DNA from 3 places in the Rhizobium sp. BK591 genome. Region 3 is predicted to be linked to each of the others. Evidence: predicted binding sites of a transcription regulator. Region 3 holds the regulator's gene; each other region holds the start of a gene.
What was found. The regulator LexA, encoded in region 3, represses DNA repair genes until DNA is damaged. The targets are predictions, from matches to a motif close to TGTTCNNNNTGTGTTCNG.

Region 1 (3,276 bases), on a different contig from region 3:
ACGATCATCGACGATTACGCCGAGACCGCAGGCAAGCGGCGCCAGGCCACCCGTTCGGTCTCCGGCAAGCAGCCGGGTGATCCCACCCGAGCCGCAACGGCAATCCTATCGGCATTCGAGGCGGACGAGCCGCCGCTTCGCCTCCTGCTCGGTGCACCCGCCCTGAAAATCGCCCGCGAACGGCTCGATGCGCTGCGCGCAAATTTCGACACCTGGGCGGAGACGACGCTCAGCGCCGATTTCCCAAGCTGACCGCCACGAAAACCTCAACCTGCAATGGAGCTTGAAATGTCTGATATCAAAGGAAAAGTCATTGCCATCACCGGGGCCAGCAGCGGCATCGGAGAGGCTACGGCCAGGGTGCTGGCTGCGGCCGGCGCGCATATCGTGATCGGCGCACGTCGCACCGATCGGCTGAAGGAACTTGCCGACGACATCGCCGCAAAGGGCGGGACGGTGCGCCTGCGACAGCTTGACGTCACCGACCGCTCGCAGGTGGAAGCCTTCGCAGGCTTTGCCAGATCCGAATTCGGACGGCTGGACGTGATCGTCAACAATGCCGGCGTCATGCCGCTCTCGCCGCTCGATGCCCTCAAGGTCGACGAATGGGACCGGATGGTCGACGTCAACATCAAGGGCGTTCTCTACGGCATTGCCGCAGCGCTTCCGATCATGAAAGCGCAGGGGTCGGGGCAGATCATCAACCTGTCTTCGATCGGCGGCCACAGCGTCTCTCCGACGGCTGCCGTCTATTGCGCGACGAAATTCGCGGTGCGGGCGATCTCGGACGGATTGCGACAGGAGACCGACCGCATCCGGGTGACCGTCATCTCTCCCGGCACAACGACATCGGAACTGGCCGAGACGATCACCGATCCGACCGCGCGGGATGCGATGAAGGCTTTCAGGGCGATCACGATCAGCCCCGAGGCGATCGCCAATTCGATCCTCTACGCCGTCAGCCAGCCTGATGACGTCGATGTCAGCGAGATCATCATCCGGCCGACAGCCAGCCCGCATTGAGCGGCTGAGATTGCTGCCAAAGCAATTCCCGCAAAAGTGTAGCGCGGTTTCGCGTCCGGAATTGCGGAAACGAAAAGCCTCCGCCGCCTAAAAACCCAGGGACTGCTGGGCGGGCGGCGGCGGTGCGAGATTGACGCCTTCGAGTTCCAGCATGCGGGCCTTCGATGTCGAACCGCCGGGCGCGGAGAAGCCGCCGATCTTGCCGCCGGCCGCAAGCACCCGGTGACAGGGGATGATCAGAGCGACCGGGTTTTTCGCCATCGCCTGGCCGACGTCGCGGGCGGCCTCGGGCCCGGCGCCAAGCTCCTTCGCCAGCGCGCCGTAAGTGGTCGTGCGGCCCCAGCCGACACGCCGTGCCGCCGCATAAATATCCCGGAAGAAGGCATCCTGGCCGGCAAGATCGAGTTCGACTCCGGAAAAATCCGTCTCCTCGCCCTGGAAATAGCGCTTCACGGCGGCAACCGTCTCTAGCACAGCTGGCGTCGGCGCGCCGGGTTCGGCATCCGGTAGGCGGCGCAGCAGCAGCCGTTCGGTCGCTTCCGCTGATTTGGTCGGCAGTTGGAAACGGGTGATGCCGGCATCGCTCCAGGCGATGCCGCAGAAACCGCCCGCGGTTTCGAAGATGAGATAGTGGTGCGTTGTCTCAGCCATGACAGCCTCCGCATGTTCGATTGCCTTCAAAATCGTATGAGACGGCCGCTGTTTCAACCCGTTTCTTGCGCGTACCGGGCTTTTCGAAAGTCCACTTCATCCGGCGCCGGGCAAGGGTTCGGATGAATTTAACGCCAAGCATATCGGGACATTGTGTTCTCTTTTTGTTCTTGAGGTGCGGTCCTGTTGAGAATATCCTCCGTCGCGTTTTGGAAACGACGCGTCAGGTCATGACGACCGTGAGGGCCTATGAACCAGATTTCCCTCGATTTCGAGTGTGACAAGAATCGTCGCGAGCGGCCGAACGAAAGTTACACCGGCAGACACCGGCTTTTCTTCGCTCTCTGCCCTCCCGATGCCGTCGAACGGCAGGCGGCCGCGATCGCCGATGACCATGGCAAAGCTTTCTCTCTTTCCGCAAGACCACGCCTGACGACGCTGCACGTGACGATCATCGGCATCGATGACTATGAAGAATTACCGGAGGACGCGGTCTTTGCGGCGCGCCAGGCCGGCGCGACGGTGGAGAGCGCACCGATCACGATCACCTTCGACAGGATCATGAGTTTCAAGCGGGAGGGCAAGGCGCGGCCACTCGTGCTTTGCGGTGAAGGCGGACGAAAGCCGCTCACACGGCTGCATGTCCAACTCGGTGTCGGCATGCACAATGCCGGATTGCGGCACAATATAAGCCGGCATTTCACGCCACATATGACGCTGCTCTACGACCGCAAGGCCGTGCCGCCGACAAGCCTCGACAGACCGGTTTCATGGACGGCCGCCGAATTCCTGCTCGTCCACAGTGTTCTCGGAAAGACCGAACATCGGGTCATCGATCGCTGGCCGCTGCTCGGCTGCGGGCAATGATGGATCGCGGCTTGCGCTTGCCTGATTTCCGCGCATAAAGCTCTGAAGGCCTGTTCCGGCATTGACGCAAACGGGAGCGAAAGCGGCATGGACATTTCAGAGATCATCATCCCGGGCGATACGCCGGGAACGGAGTGGCGGCTCCCGGTGCTGCGCTTTACGGGCCACGATCCGGAGGCGCCCAAGACCTATATCCAGGCGGCCCTGCATGCCGGCGAGCTGCCTGGAACGGTGTTGCTGCATTTCCTCTGCGAGCGGCTGCGGCAGGCGGAAAGCCAGGGCGGGATCGCCGGCGATGTCACCATCGTGCCGCAGGCCAATCCGATCGGTGCGGCGCAGTCGCATTTCGGCGAATTGCAGGGCCGTTTCGACCTGGGCTCGCGCACCAATTTCAACCGGGATTTCCCGCTGATCTCCCTTGTCGATCGGGCCTCACTGATCGAGGACCTCGATGACACCCCGGCTACCGACAGATTGAAGCGGCAACTGCTGCATATGGCGCTCGGGGCCGACCTCGTGCTCGACCTGCATTGCGACGACGAATCCCTGCAATATGCCTACATCGACGAGGCCTTCTGGCCTGAGGCGGCCGATCTCGCCAGCGCGCTCGACATGGAGGCCGTGCTGCTTTCGGATGGCGAAAGCTCGGCCTTCGAGGAGGCCGTCGGCTTTGCATGGAAATATGAAGTCCCCGGCGAGCGCCGCTCCCGATTGCCCGGCAAACTCTCCGTCACC
Region 2 (3,276 bases), on a different contig from region 3:
CGTGATGAGCTCGGCCGGCGCCGGCTTCAGAAGTGCCGGAACGAAGATATGATAGGCGCCGAAACGCACGCCGTAGCGGCGCATGGAGGCGCGGGCATCCTGGTCCAGCGACTTCACCTCCTCGGTCACGTCGCGTCGGAACAGCACGCCGAGATTTTCGACGAGCTGGAAGGCAAGCCCCTTGGCAAGACCCTGCAGATCCTCGGCGCGCGACAGATCATCGAGCGGTTTCAGCACCGTGCTGATATGATGGTTGACGAAGCGTTCGATGCGGGCCGCAACGTGATCCCGGGCATTGCCCGTCAACTGCTCGTCGGCCAGCAGAAGCACGCGCGGACGCATGACGTGATCACTGCCCGAAAGCCGCGCCACCGGGTCGCCCAGCCAACGAATCAACCCATCCGAGCCGATCGCCAGATCACTATTGCCGGCGGCATGCATCCGCGCCGCGCGGGCTTCGAATTCGAGCGCGAGCGCCTTCTGCGACGCAGCCTGAACCGCCTTGGCATCCGGTCCGTCCGTTCCCGCCACCGGCGTGAAACGGAATCCGCTCAATTGCCCTACATGATGTCCTTCAACGAAGACATCACCATTCACACTGATTTCAGCTTCCAGCATCGCATTCTCTCTCAGGCGCTTCATGAGCACAGATGTCCTGCGATCAACAAAGCGTTTCGTCAACCTTTCATGTAACGCGTCGGACAATCGATCTTCGATTTCCCGCGTCTTTTCCTGCCAGTGTGTCGGATCGGCAAGCCAGCCAGGCCGATTCGAAACGTAGGTCCAGGTCCTTATCTGCGCGATTCGCGCCGAAAGCGTGTCAATTTCCCCATCTGTCCGATCGGAGCGATGCACCTGCTCCGCGAGAAACTGCTCATTCACCGTGCCATAGCGGACGAGATCGGAAAAGAGGGTCGAGATAAGATCGGCGTGTTGCGCAGGAGTGATACGCCGGTAATCGGGAAGCGCGCAAGCCTCCCAGAGTTTTTCGACGCGCGCCGGCCTGTCGGCGAGATCGATGACCTCTGGATAACGCGAAAGCTGTTCCAGCGCCTGCTGGTCGACAGCAGGCAGCGCTCGCGTCAGTCCCGGCACGCGCGGTCCCGCCTCAAGGCTTGTCCGCAAGGATTGAATCGAGGAGAAGTCCATCTCCGTCGTGCGCCATTGCAAAACCTTGACGTTGTCGAATTCGTGCCCCTCGATACGTTGCACCAATTCATCGTCGAAGGGCGAGACCTGTCCGGTGACGCCGAAGGTCCCGTCCCGCACGTGCCGCCCGGCGCGCCCGGCGACCTGGCCGAGTTCGCCCGGATTGAGATTGCGGAACTGGTAACCGTCGAATTTCCGGTCTTGGGCAAAGGCGACGTGATCGACATCGAGGTTGAGGCCCATGCCGATCGCATCGGTCGCCACCAGATATTCGACGTCGCCCGCCTGATAGAGTGCGACCTGCGCATTGCGGGTGCGCGGGCTGAGCGCGCCGAGCACGACAGCCGCGCCGCCACGCTGGCGGCGGATGAGCTCGGCGATGGCATAGACCTCGTCGGCCGAAAACGCGACGATGGCAGAACGCTGCGGCAGCCGGGTGATCTTCTTCTGGCCGGCATAGAAAAGATGCGAAAGCCGCGGCCGCTCGACGACAGTGATGCCCGGCAGGAGCTGCTGCAGGATCGGCCGCATCGTCGCCGCGCCAAGCAGCAGCGTTTCCTCACGGCCGCGAAGATGCAGAATGCGGTCGGTGAAGATATGACCGCGCTCGAGATCGCCGGCGAGCTGAACCTCGTCGATGGCAACGAAGGCGGCCTTGGTCTCACGCGGCATCGCCTCGACGGTACAGACGGAAAAACGCGCATTGGGCGGCGAAATCTTTTCCTCACCGGTGACCAGCGCCACATTCTGCACGCCGACCTTCTCCACCACCCGCGTATAGACCTCGCGCGCCAGCAGCCTGAGCGGCAAGCCGATCACGCCGGTCCCGTGCGCGACCATGCGCTCGATGGCATAATGGGTCTTGCCGGTATTGGTCGGTCCGAGCACCGCGGTCACACCGCGTCCACTCAGAATCATCGGCTGCGAAGTCAGAGTCATGGGTCCATGCAAATGAGGCGGGTGGCCCCAGGAAAATCTCAGCCCCACGAGGGAAGCTAAAGAACACATGGACAGCTGCCGCCGCAAACGCAAGGGCAGATTTCAAAATGCACCGGGGATTACGACCTTTGCGAGTCTTGTGGAACGTCTGAATTCACGATTCGGAACAGCGTGAGAACGAATCAGCGACGAATCGCTGACTCCAGCTGATTCAGCTTTTGTTCACGGCTAAGTATTGATTTTGAATCACTTTTTCCCACTAGATGCTGAATCGCGAGACTCCCTCCCATTCGCATTTTCGCCGTCGTGAGCGACGATTCCCGCGCCGATTTTGAACAGGCGAGAGCGTCCCGAAATTAACCTCTCGACCAAAGCCGGAACGAATCGGAGACGAATCGCTGACTCCGCGGTTTTCGCCTTTCGTTCACGACCAAATCTGGTGGCATCACCAGGTCCGGACGCTAGATGCGGAATCGGCAGCGGAACTCTTCGCCCGCCTCCTGGCATAGGCATTAATCTTTTTGAAGCCGGATTCAGACAGCGTTAAGTCAAGGCGGCCAATCGCGATGGGTCGATCAAAAGCGGAACGAATCGCTGACGAATCGGCGACACCGCGGCTTTCCCTCTTTGTTCACCGCAACATATTGTATTTAAATGTAATTTTAACCATAGCGGCAATTTTCCGAGATGACGGAAATTAACCGTGAATCACGCCCTTGTCACATTTCCAAGCTTAACCGGGAACAAAAATCGCCAATGCGTGTTTCTGGTCCATCCAAATTGCGGATGAAATGAAGGAAACACACCATGCTTGGCACGATACTTCTAATTATCCTCATTCTGCTCTTGATCGGAGCCTTGCCGAATTGGGGTTACAGCCGTGGCTGGGGCTATGGACCTTCTGGCGGTTTGGGGCTAGTTCTCGTGATTATCATTATCCTTGTACTAATGGGCCGCATCTAAAGGCCAACGAACCTGGGGAGTTACGACATGATGAAGAAGATTGTTCTTATTGGTGCGCTGGTCGGCGCTCTGGCATCCTGCACAGCAACCGAGCAAGGTACGGCGATCGGCGCCGGCACCGGTGCGGTCATCGGCGGTGTCGTCACCAACAGCTGGGGCGGTGCCGCCGTCGGCGCCGTGGCCGGCGGTCTAACCGGCGCTCTCATCGGCCACTCGGTCGAACGC
Region 3 (3,276 bases):
TGCCGATCATCTCCTTCATCATCATGCCGGCCGGGTTGCTGGCGATGCTGCTCATGCCTTTCGGTCTGGACGTTTTGCCTTGGAAGATTGTCGGATTCGGCCTCGATCTGGTGATCGCCGTCGCCAAGACCGTGTCCGGCTGGGGTGGCGACATCGGCATCGGCCGCTTGCCCGCCTGGTATTTCGCGGTCGCCGTGGCAGGCTTCCTGCTGCTGACGCTGCTCCGCACTCGGCTGCGCCATATGGGCACGTCGATCATGTCAGCCGCAACGCTCATCCTGCTGCTTCTGCCGGTTCCCCGGCCGCCGGATCTGGTGATTTCGGAAGATGGCAGTCTCGTCGCGGTCGTCGAGGCGGCGGCAATGGCCTCCAACCGTGAAAACCCGCCGGATTTCATCTTCGACCAATGGCAGCGCGCGCTGGTCCTGCCGGCGCATGACCCGCCGAAGATGCTGGATGGTCCTGCTGTCCCGCCAGCGGGAGAGGACCGCCGCGTCAAGCTCTCCCGCGATCAGCAGAACGAAGCGAGGGCGGCGATGCGGGCGGCTGCAGCCGGCGGTGACGCAAACCGCTTTTCCTGCGTCAAGAAGGCCTGGTGCATATCAAGGCTTGGCAACGGTCATGTGGTCGCCGTCATCGACAATGCCGCCTATCTCGCTCCGGCCTGCGATGCGGCCGATATCGTGGTAACGTCGGTCCGCCTGCGTTTCAACAGCTGCCGCTCAGGCGCGACGCTCTTCACCGGCGAGACGTTGCGCCGGACCGGTTCCGTCGAGCTGCGCTTCGCGGAGGCCGGCATGGAGGTCACAACCGCATTCGATGATCTGTGGCGGCCATGGATCCGCCATCGCGCCTATGACTGGCGCAGCAACAGCTTTGTCGAAACCGGCCAGGGTGTTAGTGATAGCGGCGAATAAGGCCGACGAGTTTGCCCTGCACCTTGACGCGGTCTGGCCCGAAGATCCGGGTCTCGTAAGCCGGGTTGGCCGCTTCCAGCGCGATCGAGGCGCCCTTGCGGCGGAAGCGTTTGAGTGTCGCTTCTTCGTCGTCGACGAGAGCAACGACGATGTCGCCAGGGCTTGCGGTGCTGCCATTGCGGATGATCACGGTGTCGCCGTCGAAAATGCCGGCGTCGATCATCGAATCACCCTTGACCTCCAGCGCGTAGTGTTCACCGGAGCCGAGCATATCGGCCGGAACGACGATGTCGTGGGTGTTGTTCTGGATTGCCGAGATCGGAACGCCGGCGGCGATGCGGCCCATGACCGGCACGGAGACTGAGTTGCCATTGTCGGCGACGGGTTTTGCAGGAGCGGGAGTGGCGACCGACCGGGGCTTGCCCAGGCTGCCCTCAATGACGCTCGGCGAAAAGCCGCGCCGGGGCTGGATGCTGGGGCTATAGGCCTCCGGAAGCTTGATGACCTCGAGTGCGCGGGCCCGGTTCGGTAGGCGGCGAATGAAGCCACGCTCCTCGAGCGCCGTAATCAGCCGGTGAATCCCGGACTTCGAAGCGAGATCCAGGGCGTCCTTCATTTCGTCGAAAGACGGCGGAACGCCGGATTCCTTCATGCGCTCATGAATGAAGAGGAGAAGCTCCTGTTGTTTGCGCGTGAGCATCGACGTTGTGACCTCGTGATTGAAACAAATCCAGAACAGACACTATATGTTCCATATGTGTTCCGCAAGTAGCTAAATTTCCGTAAAACTTGGCGCCAACTCGTTGAGATTTTTATTTTCATTTGCCGGATTGGCCGACAAGTCTTGCCTTGGGCGGCACTGTCGCACATCTCTGCCGTGTCAGGAGAGGGGATATCATGAACGAGCATTCCGCCAAACCACGCCCGCTGGATCATGTCGTGCTGCCGGTCGTCAATATCGATCTGGCGCGCGAGAGGCTCGGCAAGCTGGGCTTTACCGTTGCCGCCGATGCGCGTCATCCCTTCGGAACGGAGAATGCCTGCGTCTTTTTTGCCGATAAGACCTATCTGGAGCCGCTCGGGATTGCGAGCGTTAGGGAAAGTGAAGCATCGGCGCGGCAAGGCAATGTCTTCACCGCCCGCAACCGCGCCTTCCGATTCCGCTGCGGCGAGGAAGGGCTTTCGGCGGTGGCCTTCGGCAGCGAGGATGCCGATATCGATCATCGGAATTTCGTCGGCGACGGAGCGAGCGCCGGCGAGATGCTGGCGTTCAGCCGGCCGATGACGATGCCGGATGGTTCTGAGAGCATTGCCGGCTTCAGGCTGGCCTTTGCCGGCGACCTGCGCGCGCCCGATCTCTTTCTCTTCACCGTCGAGCGCGTCAATCCGCTGCCGGCCGACCGCAGCGCGCTGGAGGCGCATGCCAATGGCGTCACCGGCATTGCCGAGGTGGTGCTTTGCGCGCCCGATGCGGCTGCCTTCGCCGCCTTCGTCAGTCTTGCCAGCGCGCAATCGGCAGTCGAGAAAACCGGTTTCGGCGTCACGATCGCGGCGTCGAATGTGAAAATCAGCCTGATGACGCCGGAGGGTTTGGAGGCCTATTTCGAGGTCGCTGTCCCATCCGCCGACCGCGGCCTGCGCGGCCGGGCGATTCTCTTCGCTGTCGCCGATCTTGCCGTGACAGAAGCGCATTTGGCTGCTAACGGGGTGACATATACGCGCAAGAACAATCGCATTCTGGTGAAGCCCGCGCCCGGGCAGGGCACGCTTTTCGCCTTCGAGGAAACACGATGAGCACAGATACGAATTCCCAAGTCAAGATCGGCGAGGGCCAGGGCCAGGTCACCTTTTCCAACACCGGCCGCCTGTCGCTGATTGCCGGCCCTTGCCAGATGGAGAGCCGCGACCACGCCTTCATGGTGGCCGGCACGCTGAAGGAGCTTTGCGGAAAGCTCGGCATCGGCCTCGTCTACAAGAGCTCCTTCGACAAGGCAAACCGCACTTCGCTTTCGGCCGAACGCGGCATCGGCATTGAAAAGGGCATGGAGATCTTTGCCGACCTCAAGAAGGAATTCGGCTTTCCCGTCCTGACCGACGTTCATACCGCCGAACAATGCGCCGAGGTGGCAAAGACCGTCGATGTCCTGCAGATCCCGGCCTTCCTTTGCCGCCAGACCGATCTTCTCATCGCCGCCGCCAATACCGGCCGCGTCGTCAATGTCAAGAAGGGCCAGTTCCTCGCTCCCTGGGATATGAAAAACGTCCTGAAGAAGCTTAACGCCAGCGGCAATCCGAACGTGCTGCTGTGCGAGCGCGGCGCCTCGTTTGGCTACAACACGCTGGTTTCCGACATGCGTTC

Region 1: FHX10_RS19225 (2'-5' RNA ligase family protein) is a predicted target of LexA. The motif match lies at 1,829-1,846, and genes of this name have one in related genera.
Region 2: FHX10_RS23600 (helicase-related protein) is a predicted target of LexA. The motif match lies at 2,251-2,268, and genes of this name have one in related genera.

Annotation. Positions count from the first base shown of each region.
Region 1 is NZ_JACIAZ010000004.1:222,079-225,354, reverse strand. It holds gene FHX10_RS19240 (oxidoreductase) at 1-252, shown strand, start outside; gene FHX10_RS19235 (SDR family oxidoreductase) at 289-1,023, shown strand; gene FHX10_RS19230 (methylated-DNA--[protein]-cysteine S-methyltransferase) at 1,111-1,674, opposite strand; gene FHX10_RS19225 (2'-5' RNA ligase family protein) at 1,924-2,541, shown strand; gene FHX10_RS19220 (succinylglutamate desuccinylase/aspartoacylase family protein) at 2,629-3,276, shown strand, end outside.
Region 2 is NZ_JACIAZ010000005.1:337,218-340,493, forward strand. It holds gene FHX10_RS23600 (helicase-related protein) at 1-2,088, opposite strand, end outside; gene FHX10_RS23605 (DUF3309 family protein) at 2,896-3,051, shown strand; gene FHX10_RS23610 (YMGG-like glycine zipper-containing protein) at 3,079-3,276, shown strand, end outside.
Region 3 is NZ_JACIAZ010000003.1:795,488-798,763, forward strand. It holds gene FHX10_RS17240 (ComEC/Rec2 family competence protein) at 1-917, shown strand, start outside; gene lexA (transcriptional repressor LexA) at 898-1,617, opposite strand; gene FHX10_RS17250 (VOC family protein) at 1,815-2,711, shown strand; gene kdsA (3-deoxy-8-phosphooctulonate synthase) at 2,708-3,276, shown strand, end outside.